Regions from separate parts of the Pandoraea sp. PE-S2R-1 genome, predicted to be linked through region 1. Evidence: predicted binding sites of a transcription regulator. Region 1 holds the regulator's gene; the other holds the start of a gene.

Region 1 (5,542 bases):
TTCGCTCATTTGGGGCGCGATCGGGGCATCAATGAAAACGGCGCCCGTGGGGGCGCCGTTCGCGAACACCGTTGGCAAGCCCGGATATCAGGCCGCCGGTTGACTCGACAGGCACTGTTTCATGAACGCCTTGCGGTCGTCGCCCTTCTTGCCGGTGGCGGCCGTGTTGCAGGACTTCATCTTGTCTTGCTGGGTTTGCTTGGCGGCAGGTGCCGGGGTGCCGGCGGCCGACAGACATTGCTTCATGAACGCCTTGCGATCGTCGCCGGTTTTGCCGGTGGCCTGTTGATTGCAGGCGGTCATCTTGTTGTTTTGCGAGTTCGCCTTGGGTGCCGCCGGTGCCGAGGCCGTTTGGGCGAAAACGGGCGATGCGAGCAGCGGGGACAGCAGGAGCAGTGCAGCGAGTGCTTTCTTCATGGTCGTCTCTCCATAAGGGTCGGACACGCAAGGGGAAGGACTGCGTGGCGATTACAACATGAAAGAAAACGCGCCGCAATCGCGCGGCGTTGACAGAAAAAAGCAGAAATTGCGGTAAACCCGGGGGATTGGGCTGGCCGAGAGGGTGCTGAGGCTCAGAGCAGCTTGCCCTGCATGCCGTCCGGGTCCTGCATGGCCTGGCGCTGGCGCTCCATGAAGTCCTTGAGCGTATCGATACCGCGCAGTTGCAGTATCGTGTTGCGCACGGCGGCTTCGACCAGCACGGCGAGGTTTCGCCCGGCCGCCACTTGCAGGATCACCTTGTTGATGGGCAGTCCGAGCACGTCGACCGTTTGTGCTTCGAGCGGCAGGCGCTGGAATTCGCCATCGGGGCGGCGCACCAGTTGCACGATCAGCTTGAGCTTCATTTTCCGGCGCACGGCCGTCTCACCGAAGATCGTCTTGATGTCGAGCAGGCCGAGGCCGCGCACTTCCAGCAGGTTCTGCAACAGCGGCGGACAGCGGCCTTCGACGAAATCGGGTCCAAGACGCACGAAATCGACGGCATCGTCGGCGACCAGTCCGTGTCCACGGCTGATCAGTTCCAGACCGAGCTCGCTCTTGCCAAGACCCGAATCGCCCGTCAGCAGCACGCCCATGCCCAGAATGTCGATAAAAACGCCGTGCATCGTGCAACGCGGTGCGAACACACGCGAAATGTACAGGCGCAGGCTATCGATGACCGAAGCGGTCGAGAGCGGGGTGGTGAACAGCGGGGTGGACGAGCGTGTGCAGCGCAATACGAGGTCGGGCGGGGCTTCGAGGCCGTCGGCGACCACGAGGAACGGCGGCTCCAGCGCAATCACCTCGCCCATATGACGCTTGCGGTTTTCTTCCGTCAGGCGCTGGTAGTAGCGCAGTTCGGCTTCGCCGAGCACCTGAATACGGTTCGGGTGGATGAGGTTCAAGTGACCGACAAGGTCGGCGCTCGATGTGGCGGTGGCCACGCTCTCCGGCGTGAAGCCGCGCTCCCACCCCTCATGGCCGGTCAGCCACGACAGCCGCAGCGTGGCGGCGTTGTCGTCGAAAATGCTTTGCGCGTTGATGCCGGTCAGTTCCACCGCGTCGCCTCGTTCGGTTGGGGGTGTGGGGTCTACGCTACGGGGCTTGTCTGGCGTGTGGGCTCAGGGCTGCCAGTTCGCGAGTGCCGTATGAATGTCTTCGGCGCTTGGTGCATTCGACAACGTCTCGCGCATCGATCGGTCCGAAAGCAATTGTGCGATTTCGGACAGGATTTCGAGATGTTGCTGGGTGGCTTGTTCGGGCACCAGAAGGAAAAACAGCAGGGACACCGGCTGGCCGTCAGGGGCTTCGAAGGGGATCGGCGCTTCCAGGCGCACGAACGCCGCCATTGGATGCTTCAGGCCCTTGATTCGACCATGCGGAATCGCCACGCCTTCACCGAGTCCGGTCGAGCCGAGTCGCTCGCGCGCGAAGAGATTGTCGGTGATGACAGCGCGAGTGAGCCCGGCATTGCTCTCGAATAGGAGCCCGGCTTGCTCGAAGACGCGCTTCTTGCTGGTGACGGAGAGTCCAAGCAGGATGTTGGACGCAGGTAAGAGTTTGACTAAACGGTTCATCTTGTAATGCGGGCGAACGCGTAGTCGCCCTCCAACCCCCGATTGACCTCGCATTATAGACCACCTGCCGCTGACCCCCGCGCCATTCCCCAGAAATGCGCCAAGCCATATAAAAGGGGCCGTTCAACGGCCCCGCGGTGGGTGATGCCAGACTATGACAGACGCAATTGCAGGCGCGAGGTTCCGCGCGGGCTTTCGTCAGTGTCAGTCGACGCGACTACCACGCCAGTCAGCACTCATTGCAGCGGTTCCTGCTCGGGCGGCTGCTGATGCTTGATGGCCTCGCGACCGTGGTCCTGAACCTTGTCCTTGAACTGGATTACCTTGCGGTCGAGCATATCGATCAGCTTGTCGATGGCGGCGTACATATCTTCGTCACACTTCTCGACGAAAATCTCCTTACCCTTGAGAAACACCGTAATGCTGGCTACCTGGCGTCCGGTTTTCTCCTTGGTCTTGTCGACAGAGAGGATCACCTCGGCGCCCATCACTTGATCGAAATGGCGCAACACGCGGTCAAGCTTGTTAGTCACAAATTCGCGCAGCGAAGGCGTGAGTTCGAGATGGTGTCCACTGATCTTCAGATTCATAGCTGCTCTCCTTGCTGAAATGCCGAAGTGCAGGCCACGTCACAAATGACGGGCTAGCGGGAGTGCGAGCCATTCATGTGACGCAATGTCGCACTGCGGCGTTATGCCCCAGCAGGCCAACACGGCTCACCAGGACTGTCCTACAAAGATTTGCGCAAGTTGACTGCGGGAATTCGCATGGCTTCGCGGTATTTCGCGACAGTGCGTCGCGCCACCACGAAACCCTGCTCTGCCAGCAGTTCCGCGATACGGCTGTCGGAAAGGGGGCTCTGCGGGTCTTCGGCTCCTATCAGTTGCTTGATGAGGGCACGGATGGCCGTGGATGACGCGGCCCCTCCGGCTTCCGTCGCGACGTGCGAACCAAAGAAGTACTTGAGCTCGAAAGTTCCGAATGGAGTGAGCATGTACTTACTGGTTGTCACCCGCGAAATCGTGGATTCGTGTAAACCCAGCGTATCAGCAATCTCGCGCAAAACCAAGGGGCGCATACCGATTTCGCCGTGGGAAAAGAAGTTCTTTTGACGCTCGACAATGGCCTGCGCGACCCGCAGGATCGTGTCGAAACGCTGCTGAATGTTCTTGATCAGCCAGCGCGCTTCCTGCAATTGCTGTTGGAGGTTCCCGGTGCCCGGATCGTTGCGATTATTTCGCAGAATTCGTGCATACATTTCGTTGATGCGCAGACGCGGCATCACTTCGGGATTGAGCTCCGCCGTCCAGCCGCTGCCCTGCCGGCGCACGAGGACGTCGGGAATGACGTAGTCGGCCTGCGGCGTGCCGTACGCGGCCCCCGGAAACGGGTCGAGCGAGCGAATGAGTTGATGCGCGGCGCGCAGGCTGTCTTCGCCCACGCCAAGCACGCGACGCAGCCGCGTGTAGTCACGTGCGGCGAGCAGTTCCAGGTGATCGGAGACGATACGCAGCGAAATCGTGCGCACCGGGCTCGCAGGCAGCCGCTGCAATTGCAGCCGCAGGCACTCGGACGGGGTGCGTGCACCGACGCCGGCCGGGTCGAAGCTTTGCAGCAGCGCCAGCGCGGCATTGATCTCTTCGGCCTCGAGCGACAGTTCTTCGGCCACTTCCGCCTGAATTTCATCGAGCGTCGTGCCCAGATAACCGTCTTCGTCGAGCGACTCGATTAAAAACTCCACCAGCGCGCGATCGCGCGGCGCGGCCTTGGTCACGCGCAACTGGGCCAGCAGGTGTTCACGCAGATTCGGATGATCGACGTGCAGTTGCGGGCGCGAGTTGTTGTCGTCGTCGTCGGTGGCATTGCCCGTGCGGGCGAAGTCGTTCAGGCTCCAGTCACTGCCGCTGTCCTGGCCGTTATCGTCGAAACGCGCTTCGCCATCGAGCTCGCGTGCCTCGTCGTGACCGTTACCCTCGGACGGCGCGTCGTTCGTGCTGCTGACCGATGTCGTGCGTTCATTGCGAAGCGAGCCGTCGGTGCCGACGCGCACGGACCCGGCGAGCCAATCGTCTTCGCGCTCGAGCATCGGGTTCTGGGTGAGGGCATGCTCGACTTCTTGTTGAAGTTCGAGCGTCGACAGTTGCAGCAACCGGATCGATTGTTGCAACTGGGGGGTGAGGGTCAGGTGCTGCGAGGTGCGGAGTTGGAGGGTCGGTTTCATAACGTTTCTCGCCTTCATTGTAGAGGCTTTGTCACGTCAGCGAAACCGGCCTGCCTCGCTATCGGAGGCAGGGTTTACATGCGAAAAATTAGCTTTACATCCGGAAATTTTCGCCCAGATAAACGCGCCGGACGCTTTCGTCGGCAACGATCTGGTCAGGCGTGCCGGCGGCGAGCACCGAGCCTTCGCTGATGATGTACGCGTGATCGCAGATACCGAGCGTTTCGCGCACGTTGTGGTCGGTAATCAGGACACCGATACCTCGGTCTTTCAGGAAGCGCACGATGCGCTGAATTTCCAGCACCGCGATCGGATCCACACCCGCGAACGGTTCATCAAGCAGGATGAAGCGCGGCTGGGTGGCCAGTGCGCGGGCAATTTCCACGCGACGGCGCTCGCCGCCCGAGAGCGACATGGCCGGGTTCTCGCGCAGATGCGCCACTTGCAACTCGTCGAGCAACGACTCGATGCGGCGCTCGATTTCATCGCGCTTGAGCGGTTTGCCCTGCGCATCGACCTGCAATTCGAGCACGGCGCGAATATTGTCTTCGACCGTGAGCTTGCGGAACACCGACGCTTCCTGCGGCAGATACGAAACACCCATGCGCGCGCGTTCGTGAATCGGCAGTTCGCTGATCAGGTTGCCATCCAGCTGAATCTCGCCGTCGTCGGCCGGCACCAGCCCCACGATCATGTAGAACGACGTGGTCTTGCCGGCGCCATTGGGCCCGAGCAGCCCCACGACTTCGCCGCTTTTCACGTCGAGCGAGACGTCCTTGACGACGGTGCGGGCACCGTATTGTTTCTTGAGCGAGCGCACGACGAGCGCGCTGGGCTTGCCGACCATGCCGGCGCCCTGATTGATGCTGGAAGCGTTGCTTTGGTCGGGATTACTCACGCGGATTCTCTAGGCGTTTGGAAGGAGCCAGTGCCGGCAGATCGCCCTTGGGCGCTGCGGCGGCAGGCTTGCTCGCGCCGCCGGGCTGCGCTTGGTTAGCGCCCGTGGCATTGCGAGGCGCGAGCGTCGCACGCACGCGGCCATTCGGATTGTTCGAATTGACCTGATCGGCGCCGCTATTGGCGGTGTACACCTCGTTGTACGTATCGTACGTGATCACGCTGCCGTGAATCTCGTCGAGCACCTTCGTACCGCCGGCCAGACGCTTGAGCGTGGCCTGCGTGGTCAACGTGGCGACTTCGGTCTTGCCGTTGTAGTAGATCGTCTGGCCCCAGCCGTCGATGTACTCGTCCAGACCGTCGCGTT
Region 2 (5,542 bases), on a different contig from region 1:
CACACTGGCCGCACCGCGCGCCGTGTTGACGATGGCGTGAATGCCCGCACCGTGCGAAAGCGGCGCGACGACCATCGAGCGGCTGCGATACGTGATACCGGGCATCAGGTCCGCCAGATGGTTGGTGACGACGAATGCCATCTGCCCGTGCGAAAGTACCCCCGCTTTCGGATGCCCGGTCGTGCCCGATGTGTAGAAGAACCACAGCGGGTCTTCGTACTCGACTTCTTCTTCGAACTCGGGCGCGCCCATGTGCTCGGCGACCAGCGTCTCGTAGTGCAGCTCGCCAGCGCGCGGCGTGCCCAGTGCGATCACGTGGCGCAGCGCGGGTGAAGCGGCTCTCACCGCGTCGACATGGCCTTCGAAGCCCGCGTCGTAGATCATCACGCACGCCTCGCTCGACTGCCCGAGATAGGCGGCTTCAGGTGCGGTGATACGGAAGTTCGTGGGCACCCAGATCGCGCCAAGCTTGAACGCGATCCACGCACTCTCGAAGATCGGCAGGTTGTTGCGCGAATGCACGAGCAGCTTGTCGCCCTTGCCCACACCGAGCTTGCGCAGCGCATCGACGGCGGCATTCACGCGCGCGTCGATCTCGCCCCAGGTCGTCACCTTGTCGCCGATGATCAACCCCGCCTCGTCCGGATGGCGCCGGGCAACGTCGGCCAACAGGCGGCCGAGATTCATGACCTTCTTGAGCATCTTGCTCGTCTCCTCTGCTTTCCTCTTAGTCTTCTTTGCCCGGCCTGCATCGGTGTGCACAGGCGTCCAATAGCAGGCCCCGGGCCGCGTGCCGATCAGCGCGCTTCGAGAATGCTCACGTAGTTGGCCACGGCTGCGCCGCCCATGTTGAACACGCCCGCGAGTTTGGCATTGGGAATCTGCATCCCGCCCGCCGTGCCGGTGAGCTGCATCGCCGCCATCACGTGCATCGAGACGCCCGTGGCACCGACCGGATGTCCCTTGGACTTCAGGCCGCCCGACGGGTTGACCGGCAGCAGGCCGTCTTTTTCCGTCAGCCCTTCCGCGACGACATTGGCACCCTGACCCGGCTTGGCCAGACCCATGGCTTCGTATTCGATCAGTTCGGCGATGGTGAAGCAGTCGTGCGTCTCGACCAGCGACAGGTCCTTGAGCGACACGCCTGCCACGCCGAGCGCCTGACGCCACGCATGCTGGCCGCCTTCGAACGCGAGCGCGTCGCGGCGCGACAGCGGCAGGTAGTCGTTGACCTGCACGGCCGCCCGGAAGCCCACGGCCTTCGGCATGGTGCGGGCAACGTCGGCCTTCGAGATCACCAGTGCCGCAGCACCATCGGAGACCATCGAGCAGTCGGTGCGCTTGAGCGGGCCGGCGACAAACGGGTTCTTGTCGGAGACGTTGCGGCAGAAGTCGTAGCCGAAGTCGCGACGCATGTGAGCGTACGGATTGTCCGTGCCGTTGCGATGGTTCTTCGCCGCGATGCGCGCGAGCGCGTCGGACTGGTCGCCATAGCGATCGAAGTACTGCTGCGCAATGGTGCCGAACACCCCGGCGAAACCGCCCGGAATACCGGCTTCTTCACGCGCATAGGAACACTTGAGCAGCACTTCGCCGACCTGCGGCGTGGCGAGCTCGGTCATCTTCTCGAAACCGATCACGAGCACGTGCGTGGCCTTGCCGGCTTCGATCGATTGCAGCCCGCCGTGCACGGCAGCCGAACCCGTCGCGCAAGCGTTTTCGTAACGCGTCGCGGGTTTGAAACGCAGGCCGGGAATGTTGTTGAAGACGAGCGACGACGGGAAGTCCTGATACAGGAAACCGCCATTGAAAGTGCCGACATGAATCGAATCGATCTGCTCGGGCGCGAGGCCCGCATCATCGAGCGCGGCTTGCGCGACTTGGGCCAGCAGAACTTCGGCGTCGACGTTATCGAGTTTGCCGAACTGGGAGTGGGCCCAGCCGGTAAGGCATGCAGCAACCATGAAGTTTCTCCGGAAAATTGGGGTGATCCAGACTCCGGTGAGCAATTTCGATGCCAGATTCTCGCGGTTCATGATCGCCACGGCATCGAACGCCGATTGCGCGGCAAGACCGTGAGGAGATTCGCAGAAGATTCGCCCCGCCGTCCGGACACACGCTTATGGCGTGCGCGCAATTGACGTAAGCGTAAAGCGGGACTCCTAAGCGCATCAAGTGAATTCGAATGCGTGGCGCATGAAACGAATTTGCTGTGGCGCAGCATGGCTCGCCACAAGAGACAGTCGACGGCCCAACTGCGACAGGTGTCTCACCGGCGGCGACATTCACACGAGACAGTTGTCGCACGTGCCGCCGCGCCATGCGACAGGTGTCGCACGCCCGTGCGCCGTCGACGCCGTGCCCCGGCAAGCCTGTCATAGCGCGCTACCCGCCTGTTCCATCAGACAAAAGCCGTTGCACGGGCGCGTTCAGATCGCCTTGAGATTGCGTGGATGTTTAACAACGTAAGGGTTTTCCCGTCAGGGCGTCGAACTGGCATTCGATTTGCGTAAGATAGCCAAGCCACTTGTGAGCCCGCGTTCCGAGTTGGCAGGAAGGTTGCAGGGCAACACGCCTGCACCGTCCCGCTTCAGACGCAGTCACCAAACCTATAAATCAAGGAGACATGCAGTATGAGCACTATGGATCGTCGCCACTTCATCAAAGTCGTGGCCGCCTCATCGGCCGCTGCCGCCACGGGGTTGTATCAAACGCAGGCGCACGCCGCCGAAATCACGCTGAAGTTCGCCAACAACCTGCCGATCAGCCATCCGATGAACATCCGCGCCAAGGAGATGGCGCAGAAGATCGCGGAGCAGTCGAAAGGCCGCGTGGACTTCCAGATTTACCCGAACAACCAGCTCGGCACCGATAGCGACATGCTGAGTCAGATTCGCTCGGGCGCTATCGACTTCTTCACGCTCTCGCCGCTGATTCTCGGCACGCTCGTGCCGTCGGCGCAGATCTCGGGCGTGGGCTTCGCGTTCAAGGACTACGGTCAGGTATGGGCCGCCATGGACGGCGATCTCGGTGCCCACGTGCGCGGGCAAATCGCCAAGACCACGGTCTTCGCGTTCGACAAGATCTGGGAGAACGGTTATCGCCAGATCACCACGAGCAATCGCCCGATCAATTCACCGGCTGACCTCAAGGGCCTGAAGATCCGCGTGCCGACGAGCCCGCTGTGGACGTCGATGTTCCGCGCATTCGATTCGTCGCCCACGTCGATCAACTTCTCCGAAGTCTATTCGGCGCTGCAAACGAAGATCGTCGAAGCGCAGGAAAACCCGCTCGCCCTGCTCACCACCGCCAAGCTGTACGAAGTGCAGAAGTACGTGTCGATGACGAACCACATGTGGGACGGCTTCTGGTTCCTCGCCAACAAGCAGAAGTGGGACAAGATTCCGAAGGACTTGCAGGACATCATCACCGCCAACGTGAACGCCGCCGCACTGGTGCAGCGCGACGACGTGAAGAAGCTCAACGACGGCGTGATGGTCGAACTCAAGCAGAAGGGTCTCGTGTTCAACGCACCGAACAACGAACAGTTCCGCGACAAGCTGCGCGCAGCGGGCTTCTACACGGAATGGCACAAGAAGTTCGGCGACGAAGCCTGGGCCATGCTCGAAAAGTACACCGGGAAGCTCGCGTAAATGGAAACGTTGACGATGACGGCCGAGCCCACGCACGCGCTCGCCCGCCTCTTCTGCCACGTCAACCGCGCGGTGATGAAAGTCACCGAGGCGGTTGCCGTGCTGCTGGTCGTGGCGGAGACTCTCATCCTGCTCGCGGGCGTAATCTCGCGCTACGGGTTCGACAATCCGCTCACCTGGTCGGATGAACTGGCGCAAATCCTGTTCATCTGGCTATCGATGCTCGGCGCGGTCATCGCGCTCGATCGCGGTGAGCACATGCGCCTGTCCGCCATCGTCAACAAGCTTCCTGCGGCGTGGCGTGACTGGTTTCAGACGATGGCCGCGCTCACGGTCTGCGTGTTCGTGGCGCTCATCATCATGCCGGCGTACACGCATGCCATCGAACAGATGGACATCACGACGCCCGCGCTCGAAATCCCCGATGGCCTGCGTGCCGCGGCACTGCCGGTCGGTGCGGCGCTCATGCTGCTCGCCGCGATCTCGCGCATGGCGCGCTGCTCCACGATGCGCCAGTTCGGACTCGGGGTGCTGGTCGTGGCTGCGCTCGGTGCGGCACTGTGGCTCGGCCGCCCGGCGCTGATCGCGATGGGCAATTACAACCTGCTCGTGTTCTTCGTGCTGATCGTGGGCGTTTGTGTGGCGGGCGGCATTCCGATCGCGTTTGCGTTCGGGACGGCCACGCTCGGCTATCTCGCGCTCGTGACGGATGCGCCGTTGCAGATCGTCGTGAGCCGCATGGACGAGGGCATGTCGGGCCTGATTCTGCTGTCGGTGCCGCTTTTCGTGTTGCTCGGTGCCCTGATCGAAATGAGCGGGCTGGCGCGCAGCCTGATCGAGTTCATGGCATCGCTGCTCGGTCACGTGCGCGGCGGCCTGCAATATGTGCTGCTCGGTGCGATGTTCCTCGTCTCGGGCATCTCGGGCTCGAAGGCTGCCGACATGGCCGCTGTTGCCCCGGCGCTGTTCCCCGAAATGCAACGCCGTGGCTCGAAACCGGAAGACCTCGTCGCGCTGCTGTCCTCGACGGGCGCGATGACGGAGACGATTCCGCCGAGTCTCGTGCTGATCACCATTGGCGCGGTGTGCGGTGTGTCGATTACCGCGCTCTTCGTCGGCGGCCTGCTGCCGGCCGTGATCGCGACGCTCGCCATCGTGGTGGTGTGCTTCACCCGCTCGCGCAAGGAAGCACCGAGTGCGGCCCGCCGTGCACCGTGGGGCGTGATCGGCAAGACGTTCATCATCGCGCTGCCCGCGCTGGCCCTGCCGATCCTGATCCGTACGGCCGTGATCGAAGGTGCCGCCACGGCCACCGAGGTCTCGACGGTCGGCATCGCCTACACGATCGTGATCGGCCTGATCGTGCACGCGTTCAAGAAGCATCTGAACTTCAAACGCCTCTACCCGCTGCTCACGGAAACGGCCGCACTCTCCGGCGCGATTCTGCTGATCATCGGCATGGCGACCGCCATGGCGTGGGCGCTGACGCAGTCGGGTTTCTCGGCCAAGCTGGTCGGCCTGATGCACGGCGTACCGGGCGGACAGGTCGGCTTTCTGCTGATCTCGATGGTGGTATTCATCGTGCTGGGCAGCGTGCTCGAAGGCATTCCGGCCATCGTGCTGTTCGGGCCGCTGCTGTTCCCCGTGGCGCGCTCGCTGGGCATTCACGACGTGCACTACGCGATGGTCGTCATCCTGTCGATGGGGATGGGTCTGTTCGCGCCGCCGCTCGGTGTGGGGTTCTACGCCGCGTGCGCCATCGGCAAGACCTCGCCCGACAAGGTGTTCAACCGCATGTGGACTTATATGGGCGCGCTGCTCATCGCGCTGCTGATCGTGGTCTTCGTGCCGTGGATCTCTATCGGCTTCCTGAAGTAAGCGGCGCAGCG

Evidence for each region. Region 1 encodes sigma-54, which starts transcription at its own class of promoters, with help from an activator protein. Its sites were predicted from a motif close to TGGCANGNAANCTGCTTT; they were not measured.
Region 2: CDV44_RS25860 (acetyl-CoA acetyltransferase) is a predicted target of sigma-54. The motif match lies at 2,003-2,020, and genes of this name have one in related genera.

What each region holds. Positions count from the first base shown of each region.
Region 1 is NZ_NGUR01000015.1:522,913-528,454, reverse strand. Features, by position in the region: gene CDV44_RS19780 (PsiF family protein) at 88-417, opposite strand; gene hprK (HPr(Ser) kinase/phosphatase) at 573-1,538, opposite strand; gene ptsN (PTS IIA-like nitrogen regulatory protein PtsN) at 1,602-2,057, opposite strand; gene hpf (ribosome hibernation-promoting factor, HPF/YfiA family) at 2,294-2,647, opposite strand; gene CDV44_RS19760 (RNA polymerase factor sigma-54) at 2,788-4,278, opposite strand; gene lptB (LPS export ABC transporter ATP-binding protein) at 4,373-5,125, opposite strand; gene lptA (lipopolysaccharide transport periplasmic protein LptA) at 5,169-5,542, opposite strand, start outside.
Region 2 is NZ_NGUR01000017.1:421,466-427,007, reverse strand. Features, by position in the region: gene CDV44_RS25865 (acyl-CoA synthetase) at 1-762, opposite strand, end outside; gene CDV44_RS25860 (acetyl-CoA acetyltransferase) at 798-1,964, opposite strand; gene CDV44_RS25855 (TRAP transporter substrate-binding protein) at 2,634-3,653, shown strand; gene CDV44_RS25850 (TRAP transporter large permease subunit) at 3,669-5,531, shown strand.